Regions from separate parts of the Bradyrhizobium sp. CCGB01 genome, predicted to be linked through region 1. Evidence: predicted binding sites of a transcription regulator. Region 1 holds the regulator's gene; each other region holds the start of a gene.
What was found. The regulator LexA, encoded in region 1, represses DNA repair genes until DNA is damaged. The targets are predictions, from matches to a motif close to TGTTCNNNNTGTGTTCNG.
Positions count from the first base shown of each region.

Region 1 (5,830 bases):
CCGTCAGCGTCTCGCAAGGCAGGGCGCGCTGGCGCTGACCCGAAGCGGCGACGGCTTTGCGGTCCAGGCGGCTAAGGCGAGGGGGACGGACCGTCCGTGGTCGCCGGCTGCCGCCGGCGAGGGCGATTTCGACGGAAGCCTTGCGCCGAAGACGGCCGCGCCCCGCGGCCGGGACGCGACGCCATCGGAGGCCGACTTGCAGGCCGAGGATTGAGCGGACGCGTTACAGATACCAGGCCAGCACGGCGTCGAGCCTGGCGTTGCCGATAACCGGCAGGACGACCATCCGGCTCAGCCCAGAGGCGCGGGCCTGCAAGGCCGCGACCGAGACATCATGCGCAAGATCGTCGTTGAGCGCGGGCATGCCGGTGGTCCAGGCCCCGCCGATGCTGCCTTCGCCTCTGGCGATGGATTTCGTCGCATAGAGGGCGGCAAGGTCAGTCTGCGCGCTGCAGTCGCCGGCGCGGAAGACCAGCGCCGAACGGGCCTCGTCCGGGACCCAGATCTCGAAGCGTCGCGCAATCGGGGTTGCCTGCGCGGAGAGGAACGTCAGGACCCAGGTCTGATCGGTGCCGGTCCGGTAGGGAATGCCGACGCCGAGATTGATCCCGACCTTGGCGGCGTCCTCCCAGCGCAGAAAACTCCTGGCGTCGTGCAGGTCCTTGATGATCAGCGGCAGGCCGGCCTTCCAGGTGCGGCCGGGCAGGCCGAAGCCACGCGGAAATCTGGTGTGGCGGGAGTTGAATTCGAACATGTCGGCGGTGCCGTAATAGCCGTCGACGAGTCCCATCTCGTGGGAGATTTCGGCATCGTTGTGCCAGAGCTCGATCGCGCCGACATGGACCTCGTCGTCGCCGCAGAACAGCACCATGACGGCTTGCAGGAATTCGCCGGAAAACACCGGGACCGCCACGCCGCAGGTGAGCCCGGCCGCGATGGCCTGATCGGTCCGCTTGAAATAGGAGTTGGCGAATTTGGTGAGGATCACGGGGTGGCCGCTGGCCCAGGCCTTGCCCGGAAGCCCCTCGTCATATCCGAAGTGCAGACCTTCGCTCACGGCCTTGAACGCGGACAGGCCTTCGCCGTAGAGGCCGCCGCCGAATTCCAGCCGCATGCGCGTGCGGTCGGGTACCCAGAGTTCAACGACGCGAATGAAGGTCTTCATCGAACGTGTCCGCCGTCTCAAGCCGCACCAAGCATCGGCCATTTGGCTGCGGAACGGACGTTCAAAATTCAGGCAGGACAGCGCAAACTTCGTGCGGTGGGAGGCGGAGCGGCTTGGTCCGTCCAATGGAGCTTCGCGGGATGCAAGCGATACCATCTCGCCGGCCTCGGCCGGCGATGGCAATTTCAATCCTGGCCCGACCCGCCGGCCGGGATGGCTGTGTCAGCCGATCGGCAGGCGGGTGATGGTCGGCCGGCTTTCGGCGATCTGCGGCTTGTGCTCACGCTCGCCGACCGGCTGGGTCACCGGCAGTTGCAGCACTGTCGCGCGTTGGCCTTCGACGAGCTGCGTCACCAACACGTATTTGCCGTCGGGGAATTCGATCGCATCATGATGGCGATCGGGAATGTGCGGATCGATCTTACCGAACTTGCCGACGCGCGAGTTGACGGTCCGCGTCCAGATCCAGCGATTGTCGTAGCGGACGTTGTCGGCGAAGGCGAGCTCCGTTCCCGGCAGCAGGCAGACCGCGACGGTCGGATCGGCCGCGGAGGCAAAACCGCGCGTCGAGGTGCCGCGGAAGGTTGTCGTGACGACCGTCTCGCCGACTTCAGCAGGACGCGACGCGACGGCATGCAGGCTGTAGTCACACATCGGGTGCTCCTCTTGCAGGGATAGCGACCCACGTCTCTTCTCGAGGCGCAGGCCTCTATCAGAGTGGAAGCATGTTAGCGTCTGCCCGGTTGTAGGCAAATCTGCGGCTCGCCGCCGCAGGCCGCGATCACATTATCTTTTCCGGCTCCATGAGGAACAAAGCCTGCTCCCGCGCATTCCGGATGCGCGTGTCAGCGCCCTGCCGGCGCCGACCAGCCGGAATACGGCCAGTCCGGCCGCGACGGTTGCGCGACGGCGTTGCGGGCATTCCGGACTTGCTTACCCACAGCGGCGTCCTTGCGGACATGGTGTTGCGATTGCGCGGCGAAGGCCTGCGACGCTGATGCTGCGATCAGCGCCGCGGCGACTGTGCCCAGAATGATCTTGCGCATGACTTCTCCTCGAACCCAGAGGGCGCGCGAAGCAATGCTGCTTCGTGCGGCGTGCCGAGGATGTAGCGCCGGAGGAGGGGCCGGATAATCTGCGCGAAACCAGAAAGACTATCCAGCGGAAGCGGACAATCGTCCGCTCCAATGCCGGATCGGCGATGCCGATCGAAAAGCGCGAGAGGCGCCAAATCACCGATAGCAGGACGTCCGGTCTCAGTACTTCCGGTACAGCCCGATCAGCTTGCCTTGGATCTTCACCCGGTTGGGCGGCAGGATGCGGACCTCATAGGCTGCATTGGCGGGCTCGAGCGCGATGGAGGCGCCGCGGCGGCGGAAGCGCTTCAGGGTCGCTTCCTCGTCGTCGATCAGCGCCACCACGATGTCGCCGGTATCGGCGCTCTCGTTGCGCTGGATCAGCGCCATGTCGCCGTCGAGAATGCCGGCCTCGACCATCGAATCGCCGCGCACTTCGAGCGCGTAATGCTCGCCCGAGCCGAGCATGTCGGGCGGTACGCTGATGGTGTGGCTGCGGGTCTGCAGGGCCTCGATCGGCGTGCCGGCCGCGATGCGGCCCATCACGGGCACTGCAACGGGGCGCTCGCCGTCGTCCGCCGGCGGGCTGGAAGTCGTGCGCAGCTTGCCGAGATTGCCTTCGATGACGCTCGGCGTGAAGCCGCGGCGGCTGCCGGCGGCGGCCTGAAGCTCGGGCAGCTTGATCACCTCGATGGCGCGGGCGCGGTTGGGCAGGCGCCGGATGAAGCCGCGCTCCTCGAGCGCGGTGATCAGGCGGTGGATACCCGACTTCGAGCGCAGGTCGAGCGCGTCCTTCATCTCGTCGAAGGAGGGCGGCACGCCGCTTTCCTTCAGTCGCTCGCTGATGAACCGCAGGAGCTCGTATTGTTTGCGCGTTAACATCTCGACCAAAATCCCCCGGTTGATGTCGTTCGATTCCGAGACGCTGAATTCAGCGATAAGCCGCTGCATGCTCGAAACAAATCATGAACGGACACTATATGTTCGATACATGTTCCGCAACTGCTTAATTTACCGTGAACGCCACAAACTTCGCGGAACGCTCGCGAACGAAGCGGTCAGACGGGCAGCCGCAGCACCTCGCAAGGCGTGCCGGCTTCGGCCTTCGGCGCGAACGGCGGGCGCACGAGAAGTGCCTGTGCCGCAGCGAGATTCGCAAGCAGCGAGGAATCCTGATGGTTGACGGGAACGGCGGTGAGCGTGCCGTCGTCGCGCAGCTCCAGGCGCGCGCGCAGATAATCCTCGCGCTGGTCGTTGGCGCCGACGTCGCGGCCGAGCACCGCGCGTTCGCGGCGATGATGAATCGCCGAACGGCCCGCGAGCGCGCGAATCAGCGGCACCATGAACAGGAATCCGCAAACGTAGGATGACACGGGATTGCCGGGCAGGCCGATCACACGCATCGCGCCGAGCCGCCCGTTCATCATCGGTTTGCCCGGCCGCATCGCGATCTTCCAGAACGCCATCGAGATGCCTTCGTCCCGCAGCGCCTGCTGGACCAGATCGTGGTCGCCGACCGAGGCGCCGCCGGTCGTGATCAGGATGTCGGCGCCGCTCTCGCGGGCGCGGCGGATGCCGGCCGTGGTGGCCACCAGCGTGTCGGCGGCGATACCGAGGTCGATGGTGTCGGCGCCCTCGCTGCGGGCGAGCGCGTGCAGGGCATAGCCGTTGGAATAGACGATCTGGCCGTGGCCGGGCGTCGTGCCCGGCATCACGAGTTCGTCGCCGGTGGCGAGGATCGCAACCTTCGGGCGGCGGCGGACGGGCAGTCGAGGATGATTCATCCCGGCAGCGAGTGCCAGATCGCGCTCGGTCAGCCGGGTGCCCTCGCGCAGCAGCACGTCGCCTTCCGAAAAGTCGACGCCGGCGGGGCGGATGTGCCGTCCGGTAACGGCCGCTTCCGTGATCGTGATGCGCTTGCCATCCGCAACCGTGTCCTCCTGAATCACGACCGCGTCCGCGCCATCGGGAACGACGCCGCCGGTGAAGATCCGCACCGCTTCGCCGGCGCCCACCGTTCCCGCAAACGGCCGGCCCGCCGCGACCTCGCCGATCACGGTGAGCGCGGCATCGATCTTCGCCGCATCGGCCGCCCGCACTGCATAGCCGTCCATTGCCGACATCGCCTGGGGTGGCTGGGTCCGCCGCGCCGCGACGTCGCGGGCGAGCACGCGGTGGAAGGCTGCGTCGAGCGCGATCATCTCTTCAGGCAGCGGCTCTGCACCCGCCAGCACCGCGGCAAGCGCGTCAGAAACCGGCATCAGGGCCACGGGTGAAAACTCCAGCTGGGCCCGTTCGGGCAAATCGGCGGCGAGAGTCTTAGCCGAGCGCGCGCGCGGAGGCAAAGCACGGCCGCACAGGATGATTTATCCTGCGTCATCCGCTCTGATGGGCAGACGTCAAGTCCGCCGCGGCATGATCCGGAAGGCAAGACAGACCGGTATGAGGATGGCCATGGCGAGGACGAGAATGACGAGAGCCACGGCCAGCATCGGTCAGGTCCCCGGCTGCTTGTACGGACTGACGTCCGGCGCCGCGGAGCCCTGATCCTTGTCAGGCAACGGGTCGGCCTGGGATTTCAGGTCGGCGGCCTTGCTGATCAGCTTGGCGGAAAGCTCAGAATCCGATGTGGTCCTGGCGAATTTCATCAGCAGAGAGGCCTGCTTGGTGAGGTAGGTTTTGCCCAACACGACGATAAGTCCGATGTAGAATTCCCAACGGAGTCATGAGTCCTGAGGCAGGCGTTCGTTCCGGGAACTCTGTATAAAAATGTACAAAGGGCTTCGGTTCCTCGCCCCGGGCAAAATAGGCTCCGGATACGGCCGGTTCGCGGCCTGTAGCCTGCCGGCCCGGGATCAGATTCCGAGCGCCTTGAGGGCGTCCCCGACGTCGCGGGGCGTGGTCACGTGCACCGCGGTCAGCCCGCTGGACCGCGCTCCCTCGATGTTCTCGGCAAGATCGTCGAAGAACACGATACGGTTCGCCGGCACGCCGATCGCGGCCACGACATGGTCGAAGGCCTCCACATCCGGTTTGCGCAGGCCGATGCTGGACGACAGGTACAGCTCGCGGAAATGGCCGAGCAGGCCGGCATATTCCTTCGAGAAATGGTCGACATGCGGCCGGTTGGTGTTGGAGAAGGCGTAGACCGGCATCTGCTTTGCCGCACGCGGCAGCAACTCGGCGATGTCGGGCATCTCGCCGGCGAAGATCGCGTTCCACCCCTCCAGGAATTGTGCGTCCGAAATGCCGATCCCGAGCGAGACGCGCAGCGAGTCAAAATAGGCCTCGTCGCTGATCTTGCCGACCTCGTGCAGCCGGTAGGCTTCGCTGTCCCGCACATAGCGCGCGACGATGGCTTCGGGCTTGCAGCCGGCATGTCCCGCCCAGCAGGCGATCGCCTTGGAGAAATCGATGTCGAGCACCACGCGCCCGAGATCGAACAAGAGCGCATCAGCGCTGCCGGGGGAGAGCGAGCTCATTGCATCCTTTCACTCAGTATCGATACGGGTCGTGGTCGAACAGCGGGAACGCGCTGAAGACGCTCGGCGCATTGGTCGCGGTCGCCTGGTGCAGGCAGGACTTGTTG
Region 1 is NZ_JANADK010000001.1:5,391,899-5,397,728, reverse strand. It holds partial or broken gene NLM25_RS24910 (ComEC/Rec2 family competence protein) at 1-214, shown strand, start outside; gene NLM25_RS24905 (GAF domain-containing protein) at 224-1,165, opposite strand; gene NLM25_RS24900 (hypothetical protein) at 1,388-1,819, opposite strand; gene NLM25_RS24895 (hypothetical protein) at 2,011-2,211, opposite strand; gene lexA (transcriptional repressor LexA) at 2,422-3,123, opposite strand; gene glp (gephyrin-like molybdotransferase Glp) at 3,300-4,511, opposite strand; gene NLM25_RS24880 (hypothetical protein) at 4,737-4,931, opposite strand; gene NLM25_RS24875 (HAD family phosphatase) at 5,097-5,723, opposite strand; gene NLM25_RS24870 (alpha-hydroxy acid oxidase) at 5,737-5,830, opposite strand, start outside.

Region 2 (5,830 bases), 150 kb from region 1:
GCCTCGACATCCCGGACGACTACGAGTTCATGGACCCCATGTTGGTCCGGATACTCGAAAGCCGCGTGGGCCGTTTCCTGTCACGACCCGCGTCCGCTCCTCCCGAACCTTAGAACGGGATATCGTCGTCCATGTCGCTGTTGCGGCCACCACCACCGCCGCCGGCGGCAACGGCACGGCGCGGTGCGCTGCTGACGGGACCGGAGGAGCCGAAATCGCCGCCCGGCTCGTCGCCGAAGCTACCGCCTCCTCCGCCGCCGCGGCCGTCGAGCATCGTCAGCGTCGAGTTGAAGCCCTGGAGCACGACCTCGGTGGAGTACTTCTCGACGCCGCTCTGGTCGGTCCATTTGCGGGTCTGGAGTGCGCCCTCGATGTAAACCTTCGCGCCCTTCTTCAGGTACTGCTCGGCGACCTTGCAGAGCCCTTCATTGAAGATCACGACGCGATGCCACTCGGTCTTTTCCTTGCGCTCGCCGCTGTTCTTGTCGCGCCAGGTTTCCGAGGTGGCGATGCTCAGATTCGCGATCGGCCGCCCGTCCTGGGTGCGGCGGATTTCGGGATCCTTGCCGAGATTTCCAACCAGAATGACCTTGTTGACGCTTCCCGCCATCGCCGCTCTCCACTCCAAATGCCACTGAATTCAAAGGCCGACCCCGCGCCCCGCGAAGCTCTGTCGCCCTGTTGAGGCGACCGTATACGCTTGCGAGGGCTGATCAGCCCGGTACCCCTCAACTTATCCCCACATATAGCACCGACCCGCGGCGTGTTCCAGATTTGTTCTTCTCGATGATCCAGGCGCAATGCGGAATTGGGTGGGCTCTGATCTGCAACCAGATACCGGCGCGATGAATGGAACCCTTTCGGGTTCCCGCGAATAGGAAAAAACTCTTAACATTCATCAAGTTGCGGCGCTTCAGCCGGCTCGCGACTGTTGCATTTCGGAGACGGACTCCGCCTCCCGGCTCAGCTACGCTCGCCTTGGAATTGATTCATATGGGCGTCGCGCCTGATCAACCGCTTCGGGGAATTTAAGAAGCGGACGAAACTGGGGAGACTGCAATGAATAAGATCTTGATTGGTACAATCGGTGCAATCGCGTTGGGCCTCTCGGCGCCCGCAAGCGCAGCAGATCTCGCTGCGCGTCCCTACACCAAGGCTCCACCACCGATGGTCGCTACCATCTACGACTGGAGCGGCTTCTACCTCGGCATCAACGGCGGCGGCGGCACCAGTCACAAGTGCTGGGACTTCGTCACGCCCGTAACCGGCACTCTGCTCGGCGAAGGATGCCACAACGCCACCGGCGGCACGGTCGGTGGCCAGGTCGGCTACCGCTGGCAGTCTGCCAATTGGGTGTTCGGCTTCGAAGGCCAGGGCAACTGGGCCGATTTCTCCGGCGACAATATCAGTACGACCTTGTTCGGCACGGGTCTTCGCGATCGGTCCAAGATCAACGCCTTCGGCCTGATTACCGGCCAGGTCGGCTATGCCTGGAACAACGTCCTCGTCTACGTGAAGGGCGGCGGCGCCGTCGTCAGCGATCGCTACCGCAGCTACGACACCGTCACCGGCCTCGAATTCGATCGGGCCAACGAGACCCGTTGGGGCGGCACCGTCGGTGCAGGCGTCGAGTTCGGATTCGCGCCGAACTGGACCGTGGGCTTCGAGTACGATCACATCTTCCTCGGCAATCGCACCATCGGCTTCAGCGGTTCTGGCAACTTCCTGATCGCCCCGCTCGGCGTCGCCACACGCTCTGAGCGCATCAGCCAGGACGTCGATATCGGCCTGGTCCGCCTGAATTATCGCTTTGGTGGCCCGATGATCGCGAGGTACTAACCTCTCTGATCCCACTTGAGAATTCAAAGGCCGGCCTCGCGCCGGCCTTTTTGCTGAGCGCAGGCCAACAGGAACTATACGTCAGCGATTGTTACGTTTTGCAATTATTGTGACTTTTGGGAGACACAACTTGCGGCTTTGTTGGTGTAAGCACGACGTCAGTTGGACCACAGCGTCTAATGCCCTTTCGGCGCACGGAAGGCAAAAATAGAAACCGGGACTGGGATTACGTTAAAATGAAGAAGGTTTTGTTGGCTTCGGCCTGTTTGTTCGCTCTCGCCGCTCCGGCTTCGGCCGCTGATCTCGCGGCGCGCCCCTACACCAAGGCTCCGGTGGCTGTGGCCTCGGTCTACAACTGGACCGGCTTCTACCTCGGTATCGTCGGTGGCGGCGCCTGGGAAAACGGCTCCGGCGACCCGAAGATGAAGGGTGGCTTCGTCGGTGGCACCGCCGGCTACAACTGGCAGACCGGCAACGTCGTGTTCGGCATCGAGGCCGACGGCACCTGGGCTGATGTCAGCGCTTCGGCCACGGGCCCCGTCGCCGTCCCCGGCTTCGGCATTGTCAGCACCACCCTGAGCTCGAAGACCGACGCGATGGGCACCGTGCGCGGCCGCATCGGCTGGGCCGTCAACAACGTGCTGTTCTACGGCACCGGCGGTTACGCCTGGATCGACAACAAGCTCACCGTCAGCGCACTCGGCGTGAGCATCTCCGACAGCAAGTGGCACTCGGGCTGGACCGTCGGCGCCGGCGTCGAAGCTTTCTTCGCCCCGCAGTGGTCGGTCAAGGGCGAGTACCTCTATCGCAGCCTCGGCGGCGAGACCTACTTCTCGGGCGTCCTGCCCACCGGCACACTCAACTTCCACACCGTGCAGGTCGGCGTGAACTATCACTTCGGGGGCCCGGTGGTCGCCAAGTACTGAGCGAAGTACTAAGCTTCGCCCCAACGCCATCGCGTTACGAAAGGCCGGCCTTGCGCCGGCCTTTTTGTTTTCGCGCGCGGGAGCGCCGAACCGTCAAGGAATCGTGGGCGGGGAATCGCCCACGCGGATTGGCTGGGTGCGTTGGGGACGTGACATGAAAACTTGGACGCTGGCTGCGGTCAGCTTGCTCGCCCTCGGCGCGGTCGCGCCCGCCGGTGCCGCGGAACTGCCGCTCTACAAGGCCCCCGTAGCGCCCGTCCTCGCCTACGACTGGAGCGGCGTCTATGTCGGCATCAATGGCGGTGGCGGCTGGGCCCATGCCTGCTGGGCCGTGACCAACTCGCTGGGCGCCGCTGTCGATCCTCCCATCGGCGAAGGCTGTCACAACGCGGGCGGCGGCACGATCGGCGGACAGCTCGGCTATCGCTGGCAGAGGGGGCGCTGGGTTCTCGGCGTCGAAGGCCAGGGCAACTGGGCCGACTTCAAGGGCAGCAATGTCAGCGTGGTGCTGGCGCCGCAGACCAACCAGACCAAGATCGACAGCTTCGGCCTGTTCACCGGCCAGATGGGCTACGCCGTCAACAGCCTGCTGCTCTACGGCAAGGCTGGCGCGGCCGTCGCCCACGACAAATACGACATTTTCTTTCCCGGCCTGCCGGCATTCAACAGCGTCAACCAGACCCGCTGGGGCTACAGCATCGGTATCGGCGTGGAATGGGGCTTTGCCGAGAACTGGTCGGTCGGCGGCGAGTACAACCACGTGTTCCTCGGCCATCACAATTCCGATTTCGCCACCCTCACCGGCGGCTTCCTCCCGCGCACCGACCGGATCGGCCAGGACATCGACATGGGCCTGATCCGCATCAACTATCGCTGGGGCAACCCGGTCGTCGCCAAATACTGAGCAAGCGTTTCTCGCAGGAACCTCCAAGTCCTGATCATGTGCGGATTGCCCCAAGTCCGCATTCAAACGCGAACGAAGGGCCGGCTTCACGCCGGCCCTTTGCCATGTCCTTGGCCTTTTCCTTGACATGTTCCGGATGCCCCCTCCTGCCAGATGCCGCCAGCGCGCCAACAATCCGTTGACGATTCGCAAGTCCCACTGGAAATCCGTCCCCGTTCTTCCTACGTTCGCTGACATACCCATCGGCGCCGATCCCGGTTCCGGGCGAAGCGCGCCTTTTTTGTTGGCGCGATCGCGCACCTTTGGGATTCCTTGAGGGCAACTCGGATGGATGAAGTGATCAAGGCGAAGCGCCAACAGCAGAACGCGGGATCGCACCTGCGCGCAATTACGATCCGTGGCGCGCGCGAGCACAACCTCAAGAATGTCGATGTCGAGCTTCCCCGCGACAAGCTCGTGGTGTTCACCGGCCTGTCGGGCTCGGGAAAATCCTCGCTCGCCTTCGACACCATCTATGCCGAAGGCCAGCGCCGCTACGTCGAATCGCTGTCGGCCTATGCCCGCCAGTTCCTGGAGATGATGCAGAAGCCCGACGTCGACCAGATCGACGGCCTCTCGCCAGCGATCTCGATCGAGCAGAAGACGACGTCGAAGAACCCGCGCTCGACGGTCGGCACCGTGACCGAGATCTACGACTACATGCGCCTGCTCTGGGCGCGCGTCGGCGTGCCCTATTCGCCCGCCACCGGCCTGCCGATCGAAAGCCAGACTGTCTCGCAGATGGTCGACCGCGTGCTGGCGCTGCCCGAAGGCACCCGCCTCTACCTGCTCGCTCCCGTCGTGCGCGGCCGCAAGGGCGAGTACCGCAAGGAGCTCGCCGAATGGCTCAAGAAGGGCTTTCAGCGCGTCAAGATCGACGGCACCTTCTACGAGCTCGCCGAAGCGCCTGTTCTCGACAAGAAATTCCCGCATGACATCGACGTCGTGGTCGACCGCATCGTGGTGCGCGCCGATATCGGCCAGCGCCTGGCCGAGAGCTTCGAGACCGCACTGAAGCTCGCCGAAGGTCTTGCCGTCGTCGAGTTCGCCGACGCGCCGGCGGCAGCGCCCGCGGAGGAAAAAGAGAAAAAGAAGACCGCGAAAATCCACGACAAGAGCGGGCCCGAGCGCATCCTGTTCTCGGAAAAATTCGCCTGCCCGGTCTCCGGCTTCACCATCCCCGAGGTCGAGCCGCGACTGTTCTCGTTCAACAACCCCTACGGCGCCTGCCCGGCCTGCGGCGGTCTCGGCGTCGAGCAGCATGTCGACGAAGACCTCGTCATCCCCGACAAGGAGCTCGCCATCGGCAAGGGCGCGATCGCGCCCTGGGCCAAGTCGTCGTCGCCTTACTACATTCAGACGCTGACGGCGCTCGGCAAGCACTACAAGTTCACGCTGACCACCAAATGGAAGGATCTGCCCAAGAAGACGCAGAACGCGATCCTTCACGGGTCCGGCGAGGACGAGATCAAGTTCTCCTACGAGGACGGGGTGCGCTCCTACGACACCAAGAAGCCGTTCGAGGGCGTGATCACCAACATCAACCGCCGCTACCGCGAGACCGAGAGCGAATGGGCGCGCGAGGAGCTCGCAAAATATTTCCATGACGTGCCCTGCGAGGGCTGCAAGGGCTTTCGGCTCAAGCCGGAGGCGCTCTGCGTCAAGGTCGGCACCAAACACATCGGCGAGATCTCGGAGCTGTCGGTCCGGAAGGCCGGCGAGTGGTTCGAGACCGTGCCGGATTCCCTGAACGCGCAGCAGAACGAGATCGCGGGCCGCATCCTGAAAGAAATCCGCGAGCGCCTCACCTTCCTGCTCGACGTCGGCCTCAACTACCTCACCCTCTCCCGCTCGTCCGGCACGCTGTCCGGCGGCGAGAGCCAGCGCATCCGCCTGGCGTCACAGATCGGCTCGGGGCTGACTGGCGTGCTCTACGTGCTGGACGAGCCTTCGATCGGCCTGCACCAGCGCGACAATGCGCGCCTGCTCGATACGCTCAAGCGGCTGCGCGACCTCGGCAACACCGTGATCGTGGTCGAGCATGACGAGGACGCGATCCTCCTCGCCGATTACGTGCTCGACATCGGGCCCGGCGCCGGCATGCATGGCGGCAACATCGTCG
Region 2 is NZ_JANADK010000001.1:5,243,792-5,249,621, forward strand. It holds gene NLM25_RS24180 (low molecular weight protein tyrosine phosphatase family protein) at 1-113, shown strand, start outside; gene NLM25_RS24185 (single-stranded DNA-binding protein) at 110-610, opposite strand; gene NLM25_RS24190 (outer membrane protein) at 1,060-1,839, shown strand; gene NLM25_RS24195 (outer membrane protein) at 2,076-2,765, shown strand; gene NLM25_RS24200 (outer membrane protein) at 2,920-3,669, shown strand; gene uvrA (excinuclease ABC subunit UvrA) at 3,997-5,830, shown strand, end outside.
Region 2: the regulator LexA is predicted to act here: its motif matches at 3,883-3,900, upstream of uvrA (excinuclease ABC subunit UvrA).

Region 3 (5,830 bases), 3.0 Mb from region 1:
CGCCATGGCGTCGAGCAGGCGGCTCTGGGTCGCGGTGTCCGCGAGCTTGCGGCCGAGCGCTTCGCGCGCATTGGTCAGCGCGTGGGCGACCAGCTCCTTCTTCTCGCCGCGCTTGGGCGCCGTGACCTCGATCTTGTGGCCGGCCTTGATCGACAGCGCATTGGCGAGCAGCTCGCTCTCCTCGATCTCGTGCGAGAGCAGGATGTTCTTCGGCGGAGGCTTGTCGTCGTAGAACTGGGCGAGGAAGGACCCCAGCACTTCCTCCGGCGTAAACGTCTTCTCCGCGCGCGGGAAATAGGCGCGGTTGCCCCAGTTCTGTCCGGTGCGGAAGAAGAACACTTCGACGCAGGAGAAGCCGCCCTCCTGATGGATGGCGAACACGTCGGCTTCTTCCACCGTGCGTGGATTGATGCCCTGCTGCGACTGGATCGCCGACAACGCGGCAAGGCGGTCGCGGTAGAGCGCCGCGCGCTCGAATTCGAGCTCGCCGGACGCCTTCTCCATCTCGCCGGCAAGCTCCTGCTTCACAGCATGGCTCTTGCCGGAGAGGAAGTCGGTCGCCTCGCGCACCAGCGTCGTATAGCCGGGGAAGTCGATCTCACGGGTGCATGGGCCGGCGCAGCGGCGGATCTGGTAGAGCAGGCAGGGCCGCGAGCGGCTCTCGAAGAAGGAGTCCGTGCAGGAGCGGATCAGGAACGCGCGCTGCAAGGCGGTGATGGTGCGGTTGACGGCGCCGGCGGAGGCGAACGGGCCGAAATAGCGCCCGGGCCGGGTCTGCGCGCCGCGGTGCTTCAGGATCTGCGGCGCCCAATGATCGCCGGTGATCAGGATGTAGGGAAACGACTTGTCGTCGCGGAGCTGCACGTTGAAGCGCGGCCGCAGCTGCTTGATGAGGTTGGCTTCCAGCAGCAGCGCTTCGGTCTCGGTGTTGGTCGAGACGATCTCCACGGTCACCGTGGCGGCGATCATGCGCAGGATGCGCGCCGGCTGCGGCGCGCTCTGGCGCGCATAGTTCGACAGGCGCTTTTTGATGTTCTTGGCCTTGCCGACATAGAGCACGTCGGCATTCGCATTGAGCATGCGATAGACGCCGGGCGAGGTGGGGGCAAGGCGGACCGCGCGCTCGATCGCCTCATGGCCGGTCGCCAGCGGCTCTTCGCCGACCGCGCCGCTCTCCTCCAGGATGTCAGGCAACAGTGCATCATCCTCGTCCTCGCCAGCGGTGGTGGCGGGATCGAGGTCCGGCGGCGCCAGGCTCTCCGGCGGGGCGTCGGTCGCCGTGGCGCGCGGCGGTTTGCGCGCGCGTGCGTCGTCCGGGTTGTCGGTGGAATCGTGAACCATGGTGCGAATTTAGGCGCTGGGAGCGCCGATTTGAAGTTCCGGCCGTGCCGCACACACAGGATGGCGGCGCAGTTCCCGGTAACGCTTGCTTAAGCCTGTTAACAGCGCGGTAACCCGGCTTAACAGGCCTTTAACTTAAAACTCTCGATAAATCTTACGCGAAAAAGTGGTGGTTCCGTAACCATGCGGCTTTGCCTCGCGCGGCTGCGCGGGCATCGCACGCGGTGACGGCAGTTTGCGTTGGAGAGTGGGATGAAGAGGTTCGTCGTGGGCGCAGCCGCGTTGGTTGCAGCCGGCTGGACAGCTTCGGCAGAGGCCGCCGATCTCTATGGTCAGCGGGCGCCCTATACGGTCAATCAGCCGCTCAACGCGTATAGCTGGGCCGGTCCCTATCTCGGCGGCAACATCGGCTACGAATGGGGCTCCGTCAGCAATAGTCCCGTAAAACCCTCCGGCTTCGTCGGCGGTGTGCAGGCCGGCTACAATTTCCAGAACGGGCCGTGGGTGTTCGGCGTCGAGGGCGACATCCAGGCCGCCGGTGCCGACGACACCTTTGCGCCGTGGAAGTTCTCCAATCCCTGGTTCGGCACGCTGCGCGGACGCGCCGGCTATGCCTTCAGCAACGTGCTGTTCTACGGCACCGCCGGCCTCGCCTTCGGCGAGCTGCGCGCTCAGACATTCGGCTGGACGGAGTCGCACACCACCGCTGGCTGGACCATCGGTGCCGGCGCGGAAGTCGGCTTCGCGCCGAACTGGAGCGCCAAGCTCGAATATCTCTACATCGATCTGTCGACGAGCCAGTTTGCAATTACAGGCGTGTCAAACGGCTACAGCGCCAGCGTTGTGCGCGCAGGCGTGAACTATCACTTCTGATAGCTGAAGAAGAAAATACCGGACAACAACCTCCCGGCCGCTCGCGGCCGGGATTTTTTTTCGCCAGGTGTTTTGCGTCGGGCCGGCTAGGCAAGGATGACTAAATTGACCGCCTTCGGTCCCTTGCCCTTCTTGTCGGGCTCGACTTCGAAAGTAATACGCTGTCCTTCGGCAAGATCCTTCAGTCCCGCACGCTCCACAGCAGTAATATGCACGAAGACGTCACGACCACCGTCGTCCGGCTTGATGAATCCATAGCCGCGTTCGCCGTTGAAAAATTTAACCGTTCCCGTCATGGCCATCGGGAAACTCCCCCTCATTGCTCCTCCGTCGCGACGCAGACACACGTCACGACATGACCGGGCCTTACGAAGCCCGGGAGCTGGCCATCCTTGGGCGGACCTTTCGGTCCGTTGGATCTTTCTTAGGGCCTTCACTCCGCCGCAACCATTCGCGGAAGCGGAACGTAAAGCCAGTCACGCAAACAGCATAATACGGTTCTCGGCGGATTGACTACCGCCCCTGCATATTTTTCCCAAGAATGCCGGGGTGTTACAGCCTCGGCACCTCTAATCGGAATCTGGCAGCGCCGCCCTGTCCGAGCGGTATTTCCAGCTCGGGCAGGATCGTCTTGAGCTCGCCCTGCAGCGTGTACGGCGGATTGACGATCAGCAGTCCGGTTGAGGTGAGGGCTGCACCATCGAGTTGCGGCGCCACGCTGAATTCGAGTCGCAGGCATTTTCCCGGTGGTTTTGCTGCAGCTGCGAGCCGTGCGACCGTTTGCACCAGCGTGTCGGTGGCGCGCCGGTTCTTGGCCGGATACCAGATTACATAGATACCGGTCGGCCATTTCGCGAAAGCCGTCGAGAACGCTTCGCCGAGCTTTTCGAACTCATCCTTCGCTTCGAATGGCGGATCGATCAGCACGAGGCCGCGCCGTTCCTTCGGCGGCACGAAGGCCGGCAGCGCCACCCAGCCGTCGAGATCGACCACGCGCGCCTGTTCGTCGCGGCGCAACACGTCGATCAGCGCCTTGCGCGCCTTCGGCTCGAGCTCGCAGGCAACGAGGCGATCCTGCGGCCGCAGCAGGCCGCGCGCGATCAGCGGCGAGCCCGGATAGGCCTTGAGCTCGCCCTTTGGATTGAAGGCGCGGACGATGTCGAGATAAGGCTTGGCCAGCGCCACGCTCTCGTTCGACAGGCGCGCCTGCATCAGCCGCGCAATACCGGTCAGCCATTCGCCGCTACGGCGCGCCTCGTCACTTTCGAGATCGTAGAGACCGGCGCCGGCATGGGTGTCGATGACACGGAATGCCCCCGGCTTGTCCTGGAGGTAGGTAATGATGCGCGCGAGCACGATGTGCTTGATGACATCGGTGAAGCTGCCGGCGTGGAAGGCGTGGCGGTAGTTCATGGGACAGGACTACGTTGTTTTGCGCGATCCTACCCACTTGTCATCGCGAGCGCGGCGAAGCAATCCAGAATCCATCCGCGCCAGCAGTCCGGATTGCTTCGCGGAGCCTGTCATCGGGCTGCGCTTCGCGCGGACCCGATGGCTCGCACTGACGGAAACCTATCCGCCCCTGATCGGCGGCATCGTCACCTGGTCGCGGCGGCAGGCGCGGCGCTCGATCTCCTCGCAGGCCCGGAATTGCAGGTCCTTGCTGAGGCAGATGCGGACCTCGGAGAGCCGGGTCCGGTTGCAGGTGACCGAGATGGCCGCGCTGCTCAGGCCTGCATTGGCTTTGATGAAGGCTTCCTCCACCTCGCCCGGTGCCACGGTCCTGGCCTGCGACAGTTCGAGAAATTCCGCCGGGATCTTGATCGCGGCGCGCGCCTTGCGGATCGTCTCGAAATAATTGCGGCTATCGAGCCCGGAGCAGGTGCCGTGCTTGTCCCACTCGTTGAAGATCAGGCCCGGCGCCGGCATCAGGTCGAGCATCGAGGAGACGATGTTGCGGTTCAGGCGCGGCGACGGCCGCTGGCAATATTCCGGGAAGCCATTTTCATATTGCGGCCACAGCCCGTGCACCACGAACGCGTAGGGCCGCCCGCTGCACTGCATCTGCGAGCGACCGCCGCGCTCGGACGCCTCCTCGCAGAACGAGGGCGACCATGACAGCGACAGCACATAGAAATCGAACTCGCCGGGCGCGTTCTGCCGTTTGTCCTGGGCCTTCGCGCCGCCAGCCAGCGCGGCGGCAAGAACCAGGGGGAGGATCAGTGAGATCACGAGACGGGAGAACGAATGCAATCTAAAATGAAACATGGCGACGCCCCTCAACTAGACTGTGTGACCAGCCTAGCAGGCAGAAAGAACATTTCAAGAACAAAATTCGGACGGCAACCGGTCGCCCTGATCGGTCCGAATCAGGGCTTCTCGATCAAAACGTGTCGATCAAGGCCTGGCGGCGCGGCAGGCCGGATTGTAGGCCCAGTTGCGGTCGAGCCCGACCACGCACCACTCGACGCCATTGCCGTAGCTCGCGAAGCCGCCATCCTCGATGATCGAGAAATGCACCTTGCGCACCTTGCCGTCACTGAGCATGGCCTCGCCGGTGCAATAGCGACGCGGGATATTGTCGGACTGCCAGGGCCGGAACGCGATCTCGCGAACGGCGGCGAAGCCGGTGATCTTCAACGAGGAATTCCAGAACGAGCTTTCCTTCTCCCAGAACTGGGTGGCGATCGTCGGCAGCGCCTTGTCGCAATCGACGACGGCGCCGTCATAGCGCGGCCCGTTCAGCCAGAAGTTCAGTTCCAGCGGATTGGCGGCCCTGGCCTCACCGAGCGACAACGCTCCGAACATGAGACCGAGCACGGCGGCAAAGCGGAGCGATTTCAGGGGGAGGGCGCGCATGGGCAATCCGGACAGCATGATCTGCGAGGGTCGGACGGTGCCGCGAAGGGACCGGGAGGTCAAGTGCAGCGCGGCAACACTTGGCCAAGAGTTGACCATAACGTCGCAGCTGACGGGACTTCAGTTCTTTTCACGGGCATCCCGGCACCGTAAACTGGTGCCAACCAATTGGAGTAACGGGAATGCGAATCATTGCGGCCGCGAGCCTTCTCGCCAGCCTGGTTGTCTCGGGTATGATGGCGAGCCAGCCGGCGCGCGCTGACATCCTTCCGGTGCCGCCGTTCAAGGGCAACGACACCGGCGGCATCATCGCCTATTCGATGGCGACGCAGGCCGATGCCCGTCAGGTCGCGGTCGATCATTGCGCGCGCTACGGCAAGGTCGTGAAATTCCTGGCGGTGCAGGCCTATGAGGGCGGCTACATCTCGTTCTCCTGCCGCTGGGTGCCCTATGGCGCCGCCAACCAGCCGATCCGCACGCTCTACTGAGGCGCTTTCGTAACGCCACCTCTCAGCCGGGAGCCTCTGACATGACGCGCAAACTCGCTTTGCTCGGCTCGGCCCTTTGCCTTGTCTTGTCGGCAGGGGCGGCCTGCGCCGACGATCTGCCGGTGCGCAAGGCGGGTCTTTGGGAAATGAAGATGGTCAGGACCGGCACGCCCGTGCCCGAGATGACCATGCAGCACTGCACCGACGAGACCGTCGACAAGGAGATGAGCAACAACGTCTCCCCGATGGCCAAGCAGATCTGCGCCAAG
Region 3 is NZ_JANADK010000001.1:8,382,630-8,388,459, reverse strand. It holds gene uvrC (excinuclease ABC subunit UvrC) at 1-1,341, opposite strand, end outside; gene NLM25_RS39480 (outer membrane protein) at 1,594-2,214, shown strand; gene NLM25_RS39475 (cold-shock protein) at 2,301-2,516, opposite strand; gene NLM25_RS39470 (23S rRNA (adenine(2030)-N(6))-methyltransferase RlmJ) at 2,767-3,627, opposite strand; gene NLM25_RS39465 (ribonuclease T2) at 3,787-4,482, opposite strand; gene NLM25_RS39460 (hypothetical protein) at 4,612-5,022, opposite strand; gene NLM25_RS39455 (hypothetical protein) at 5,256-5,561, shown strand; gene NLM25_RS39450 (DUF3617 family protein) at 5,603-5,830, shown strand, end outside.
Region 3: the regulator LexA is predicted to act here: its motif matches at 4,528-4,545, upstream of NLM25_RS39465 (ribonuclease T2).

Region 4 (5,830 bases), 3.5 Mb from region 1:
ATGAGGCAAGGGCGTCTGCCTCTCGCCTAATAATCCACCTTCACCAGATACAGCCCGTCCGGCGGGGCGACGATGCCGCAGGCGGCGCGGTTGCGGGCTGCTAACGCTGCGGAGAGATCGTCCGCGGTCCAGCGGCCTTCGCCGACCCAGACCAGCGAGCCCACCATCGAGCGCACCTGGCTATGCAGGAACGAGCGCGCCGAGGTGAGAATCGTGATCTCGCGGCCGTCGCGCAGTACGTCGAGCTGGTCGAGCGTCTTCTCCGGCGATTTGGCCTGGCATTCAGTGTCGCGGAAGGTCGTGAAATCGTGCTTGCCGAGCAAACGTTGCGCGGCCGCATGCATCGCCTCGGCATCGAGCCGTCGCGGCACGCGCCAGGCATGGCCGACATCGAGCGCGAGATTGGCGCGGGTGTTGATGACGCGGTAGCGATAATGGCGCTTCACCGCCGAGAAGCGCGCCTCGAACGTGTCGGGCACGATCTCGGCCTCCAGCACCGCCACCGGATGCGGGCGCAGATGCGCGTTGAGCCCGTCGCGAAAGCGGCCCGGCGGAAACTGCTTGTCGACATCGACATGCGCGACCTGGCCGCGCGCGTGCACGCCGGCATCGGTGCGGCCGGCGCCGTGGACCCGCAGATCCGCGCCGGTCATCGCCTTCACGGCCGCTTCCAGCGCGCCCTGCACCGACGGCAGCGTCTCCTGCACCTGCCAGCCGAAGAACGGCGCGCCGTCATATTCGATGGTGAGCTTGTAGCGGGGCATCAACCGAACCGCATCGGCGGCTTGACCGGCACGCCGCGCAGGAAGTCGGTGGCCTGCATCCGGGCCTTGCCTTCGCGCTGGAGCTCGATGATGCGGATCGCGCCCTCACCGCAAGCGATGGTGAGGAGGTCGTCGAGCACCTCGCCCGGCGCGCCCGCGCCCTTCGCCAGCTCGCAGCGCAGGATTTTGACGCGCGCATTCTCAAGCTCGGCCCATGCGCCGGGAAACGGCGACAGGCCGTGGATGTGGCGCAGCACCTCGCGCGCCGGCTTGCTCCAGTCGATCCGCGCCTCGGCCTTGTCGATCTTGGCGGCATAGGTGACGCCGTCCTCGCTCTGCTTTTTGAGCTGGAGCCCGCCGCGCCCGAGCGCCGCCATGGCGCGTACCATCAGATCGGCGCCGAGCCGGGAGAGCCGGTCGTGCAGATCGATCGCGGTCATGTTGTCGGTGATCGGAAGACGCTCGGCCATCGCGACGTCGCCGGTGTCGAGGCCGACGTCCATCTTCATCACCATGACGCCGCTCTCGGCGTCGCCCGCCATGATCGCGCGGTTGATGGGGGCGGCACCGCGCCAGCGCGGCAAGAGCGAAGCATGCAGATTGTAGCAGCCGAGCTTTGGCGCATCGAGAATGGCCTGTGGCAGGATCATGCCGTAGGCGACGACGACGGCAGCATCGGCGTCGAAGGCGCTGAACTCATCGAGCGCTTCCGCGGTCTTCAACGTCTTCGGCGTCAGCACGGGCACGCCGAGCTTTCGCGCCGCTTCCTCGACCGGGGTCGGCTGCAATTGCAGGCCGCGCCGCCCGCCGGGCTTCGGCGCGCGGGTGTAGACCGCCGCGATCTCGTGGCCGTGCGAGACCAGCTCGAGCAGCGTCGGCACGGAGAAATCGGGCGTGCCCATGAAGATCAGGCGGAGGGGCATTGGAAAAAACCTGCGAAGGACGCAATTCCAGTAACAGTCATTCCGGGGCGGCTCGAAGAGCCGAACTACGGTGCGCAATTGCGCACCTGAGAATCTCGAGATTCCGGGTTCGATGCTGCGCATCGCCCCGGAATGACGGGAACCTCACTCCGCGCGCTTGGCGGCTTTCTCGAACTTCTTCATCACGCGGTCGCGCTTGAGTTTCGACAGATAGTCAACGAACAGGACGCCGTTGAGATGGTCGATCTCGTGCTGGATGCAGGTGGCATAGAGGCCTTCGGCGTCCTCTTCGTGCACCTTGCCGTCGAGATCGGTGAAGCGCACGCGCACCTTCGCAGGCCGCTCGACCTCCTCGTAATATTCGGGGATCGACAGGCAGCCTTCCTCGTAGATCGACAGATCCTCGGAGGACGCGATGATCTCGGGGTTGATGAAGACGCGCGGCTCCGGATTGGTCTCTCCGTTCTCGTCGCGCTTGGCGAGGTCCATGGTGATCAGCCGCAGCGGCTGCGCGATCTGGATCGCCGCGAGCCCGATACCGGGCGCGTCGTACATGGTCTCGAACATGTCGTCGGCAAGCTTGCGGATCTCCGGCGTGACCTTCTCGATCGGCTTGGAGACCAGACGCAGCTGCTTGTCGGGCAGGATGATGATTTCTCGTAGGGCCATGGCGGCGATTTAAGCCGCGCGCCGGATGCGGTCAATGCGGCCAGGAACTCCGTTAACGATCCGCTAACCATAAAACTTCAGGTTTCGTTAACCATAAAAATTAGGGGGCTGTTAACCGCCCACGTTCCCTCTTCGTTCGCTTGGGTGCGCGAATCGGCTAGAAGGGCGGCATGAACGAGATCATTTTCATGCTGGGCGACTGGCCGGTGCGCGTCATCGATGCGCTGATCGGCTTCGGCGCCCTCGTCCTCATCCTGCTGGTGGTGATTGCCGTCGTGATCGGGCGATCCGGGCGGCGCGGCGCGGAACTCGCGATGGCGCACGCGATCCGGGCGGATGAGCTGGAGGAACGCCTCAGCCAGGTGCTGCATGCCCAGAGCGAGGCCTCGGGCCGGGTCGATGCCATGACCCAGGCGCTGGCCGGACGCCAGGCCGAGATGGCGCGGGCGGTCAACGAGCGGCTGGATTCGGTGACCCATCGTGTCGGCCAGTCGATGGAACACTCCACCCGCAACACCATGGAGAGCCTGCGCGCGCTGCACGAGCGGCTCGGCATCATCGACAGCGCGCACAAGAACCTGACCGATCTCACCACGCAGGTGACGACCCTGCGCGACGTGCTCGCCAACAAGCAGTCGCGCGGCGCCTTCGGCCAGGCGCGGATGGAGGCGATCGTCCAGGACGGCCTGCCAAAAGGCTCCTACGAGTTCCAGTTCACGCTCTCGACGGGCAAGCGGCCGGATTGCGTGGTGTTCCTGCCCGACCAGCGACCGCTCTGCATCGACGCAAAATTTCCGCTGGAAGCGATGACCGCGCTGCACGATGCGCGCACCGACGAGGAGCGGCGCATCGCCACGCAGCGGCTGCGCGGCGACGTGATGAAGCATGTCAGCGACATCGCGGAAAAATACCTCGTCACCGGCGAGACCCAGGAGATGGCGCTGATGTTCGTGCCGTCGGAATCGGTCTACGCCGAAATCCATGACGGTTTCGACGACGTGATCCAGAAGGCCTACCGCGCCCGCGTCGTGCTGGTGTCGCCTTCGCTGCTGATGCTCGCGATCCAGGTGATGCAGCAGATCATGAAGGACGCGCGCATGCGCGATGCCGCCGACCAGATTCAGACCGAGGTGATCAAGCTCGGCGACGATCTCGGCCGCCTGCGCGACCGCGTGGTCAAATTGCAGAAGCACTTTGCCGACGCGAACGAGGACGTCCGCCAGATCCTGATCTCCGCCGACAAGATCGAGAAGCGCGCGGGCCGAATCGAGGAGCTCGATTTCAGCAAGACCGAAGCGCCGGATGGCCCGCATCTGGTGGCGACCGGTGCGCCGGAGCTGTTTCCGCGGAAGCTCCAGGCGGGGGAGTAGGATTTAAGGCACACTGTCATGCCCCGCGAAGGCAGGGCATCCAGTACGCCGTGGCGGATGCGATTGAACCGAAACGCTGGTGATTACTGGATCGTCCGCCTTCGCGGACGATGACACCGAGGGTGTCGAAGCCATTCCCGCCTCACCGGCTACCGCGAGTCTTTTCCCCCAGAATCTGCTAACACCTCCCCATGACCGCACCCGACGCGACATCCCCCGCCGCGACCTCCGCCCCTGCGACCTCCTGGCGCGACGGCCTGGCCGTTTACCTGCAACCGCGGGTGCTGATCGTGCTGTTCCTCGGCTTCTCGTCCGGGCTGCCGCTGGCGCTGTCGGGCTCGACGCTGCTGGTGTGGATGCGCGAGGCGGGCGTCGATCTGAAAACCATCGGGCTTTTTGCGCTGGTCGGCACGCCCTACACGCTGAAATTCTTGTGGGCGCCGCTGGTAGACGCGCTGCATGTGCCGCTGTTCACCCGCGCGTTCGGGCGGCGGCGCGGCTGGCTGCTGTTCTCGCAATTGCTGCTGATCGTCGCGATCCTGCTGCTGGCGATGACCGACCCCGCTCGCTCGCCTTTCTATGTCGCGCTGGGCGCGCTGCTGGTCGCGACGACGTCGTCGACGCAGGACATCGTGGTCGACGCCTTCCGCGTCGAGAGCCTGCCGGAAAGCGAACAGGCCGCCGGCATGGCGGCTTACGTCGCGGCCTACCGCATCGGCATGCTGGTCTCGACCGCGGGCGCGCTGTTCATCGTCTCCGGCTTCGAGGGCACCGGCATTCCGCGCACGTCGGCCTGGATGTGGGGCTATGTGGTGATGGCGGCGATGGTGCTGATCGGAACGATCACGGCGCTGGCCGCGACCGAGCCCGGACAATCGGTGCGGGCGGAAGCTGCGACGCAAACCGAGACCGCGTTCGCGCGGGTGCTGCACGCCGCGATCGGCGCCTTCTCGGAATTCCTGTCGCGGAAAGACGCGCTCGCCGCGCTCGCCTTCGTCGTGCTGTTCAAGTTCACCGATGCGTTCTCCGGCACGATGACCGCGCCGTTCGTGATCGACCTCGGCTTCACCCGCAACGACTATGCGGCGATCGTGAAGGGCGTTGGCCTCGCGGCGACGCTGATCGGCGGCTTTGCCGGCGGTTTTCTCGCGCGGCGGTACTCGCTGGCGACATCGCTCTGGATCGGCGGCGTGGTGCAGGCGCTGGCCAACCTGACCTTCTCCTGGCTCGCGGTCGTCGGCACCAATCAATGGGCACTGGCGCTCGCCATCTGCGCCGAGAATTTCACCAGCGCGATCGGCACCGTGATCTTCGTCGCCTATCTCTCCGCGCTGTGCCAGAACCCGCTGCACACGGCGACGCAATATGCGCTGCTCACCGCGCTTGCGGCGGTGGGGCGCACGTATCTCTCGTCAGGCGCCGGCTTCGTGGCCGACATGACCGGCTGGCCAATGTTCTTCGTGATCTGCGTGCTGGTGGCGATCCCGAGCCTGATCCTGCTGGCCTGGCTGCAGAAGCGCGGGCACTTCGAGGCGCTGGGGCCGGTGCGGGTCTAGGCTAGCGCTGCATCTCTTTCCGGACTCGGCCGTTGAGCATCTCGAAATCGGCAACGAGCGCATCGCAAGCGGCCTTGGACGCTTCGCACAGCACGTTCATCCGGATGACGACGTCACTTCCTTCCTGCACGGCACGGCGCTGGATGGCTGCCGGATAGGCCGGATGGCCGGCCGGCGGGAACGACCACAGGCTCAGCGTGGCCTCATCCTCGATCACGGTCCAGCCGGACCGGATGGACGTCTTCAGCCCCGGCTTGGCGCGCAGCGACTCGAGCGCAGCGGCGGCCGTCGGATAGGAGGTCGTGTCCGGTGCGGCCAAGACCGGTGAAGGAGTTGCGCCGGCCAAGGCCAGCAGGACAGCAAGGCATATTTCACGCACGGCCGAGCGACCTTCCGAAAATTCGATCGCTTGCACTATGCGTGAAGCACAACCGGAGATCAAGGCGCAGTGACCATCCGCTCCGGCACGGCGACGTCGCGCCCCTACTGCTTCCTGATCAGGCTCCACTTCGTGATCACGGCCTCGCTCATCTGGCCGGCATCGCTGG
Region 4 is NZ_JANADK010000001.1:8,935,749-8,941,578, forward strand. It holds gene truA (tRNA pseudouridine(38-40) synthase TruA) at 27-764, opposite strand; gene fmt (methionyl-tRNA formyltransferase) at 764-1,687, opposite strand; gene def (peptide deformylase) at 1,832-2,356, opposite strand; gene NLM25_RS42120 (DNA recombination protein RmuC) at 2,527-3,726, shown strand; gene NLM25_RS42125 (MFS transporter) at 3,918-5,282, shown strand; gene NLM25_RS42130 (hypothetical protein) at 5,284-5,724, opposite strand; gene NLM25_RS42135 (hypothetical protein) at 5,766-5,830, opposite strand, start outside.
Region 4: the regulator LexA is predicted to act here: its motif matches at 2,479-2,496, upstream of NLM25_RS42120 (DNA recombination protein RmuC).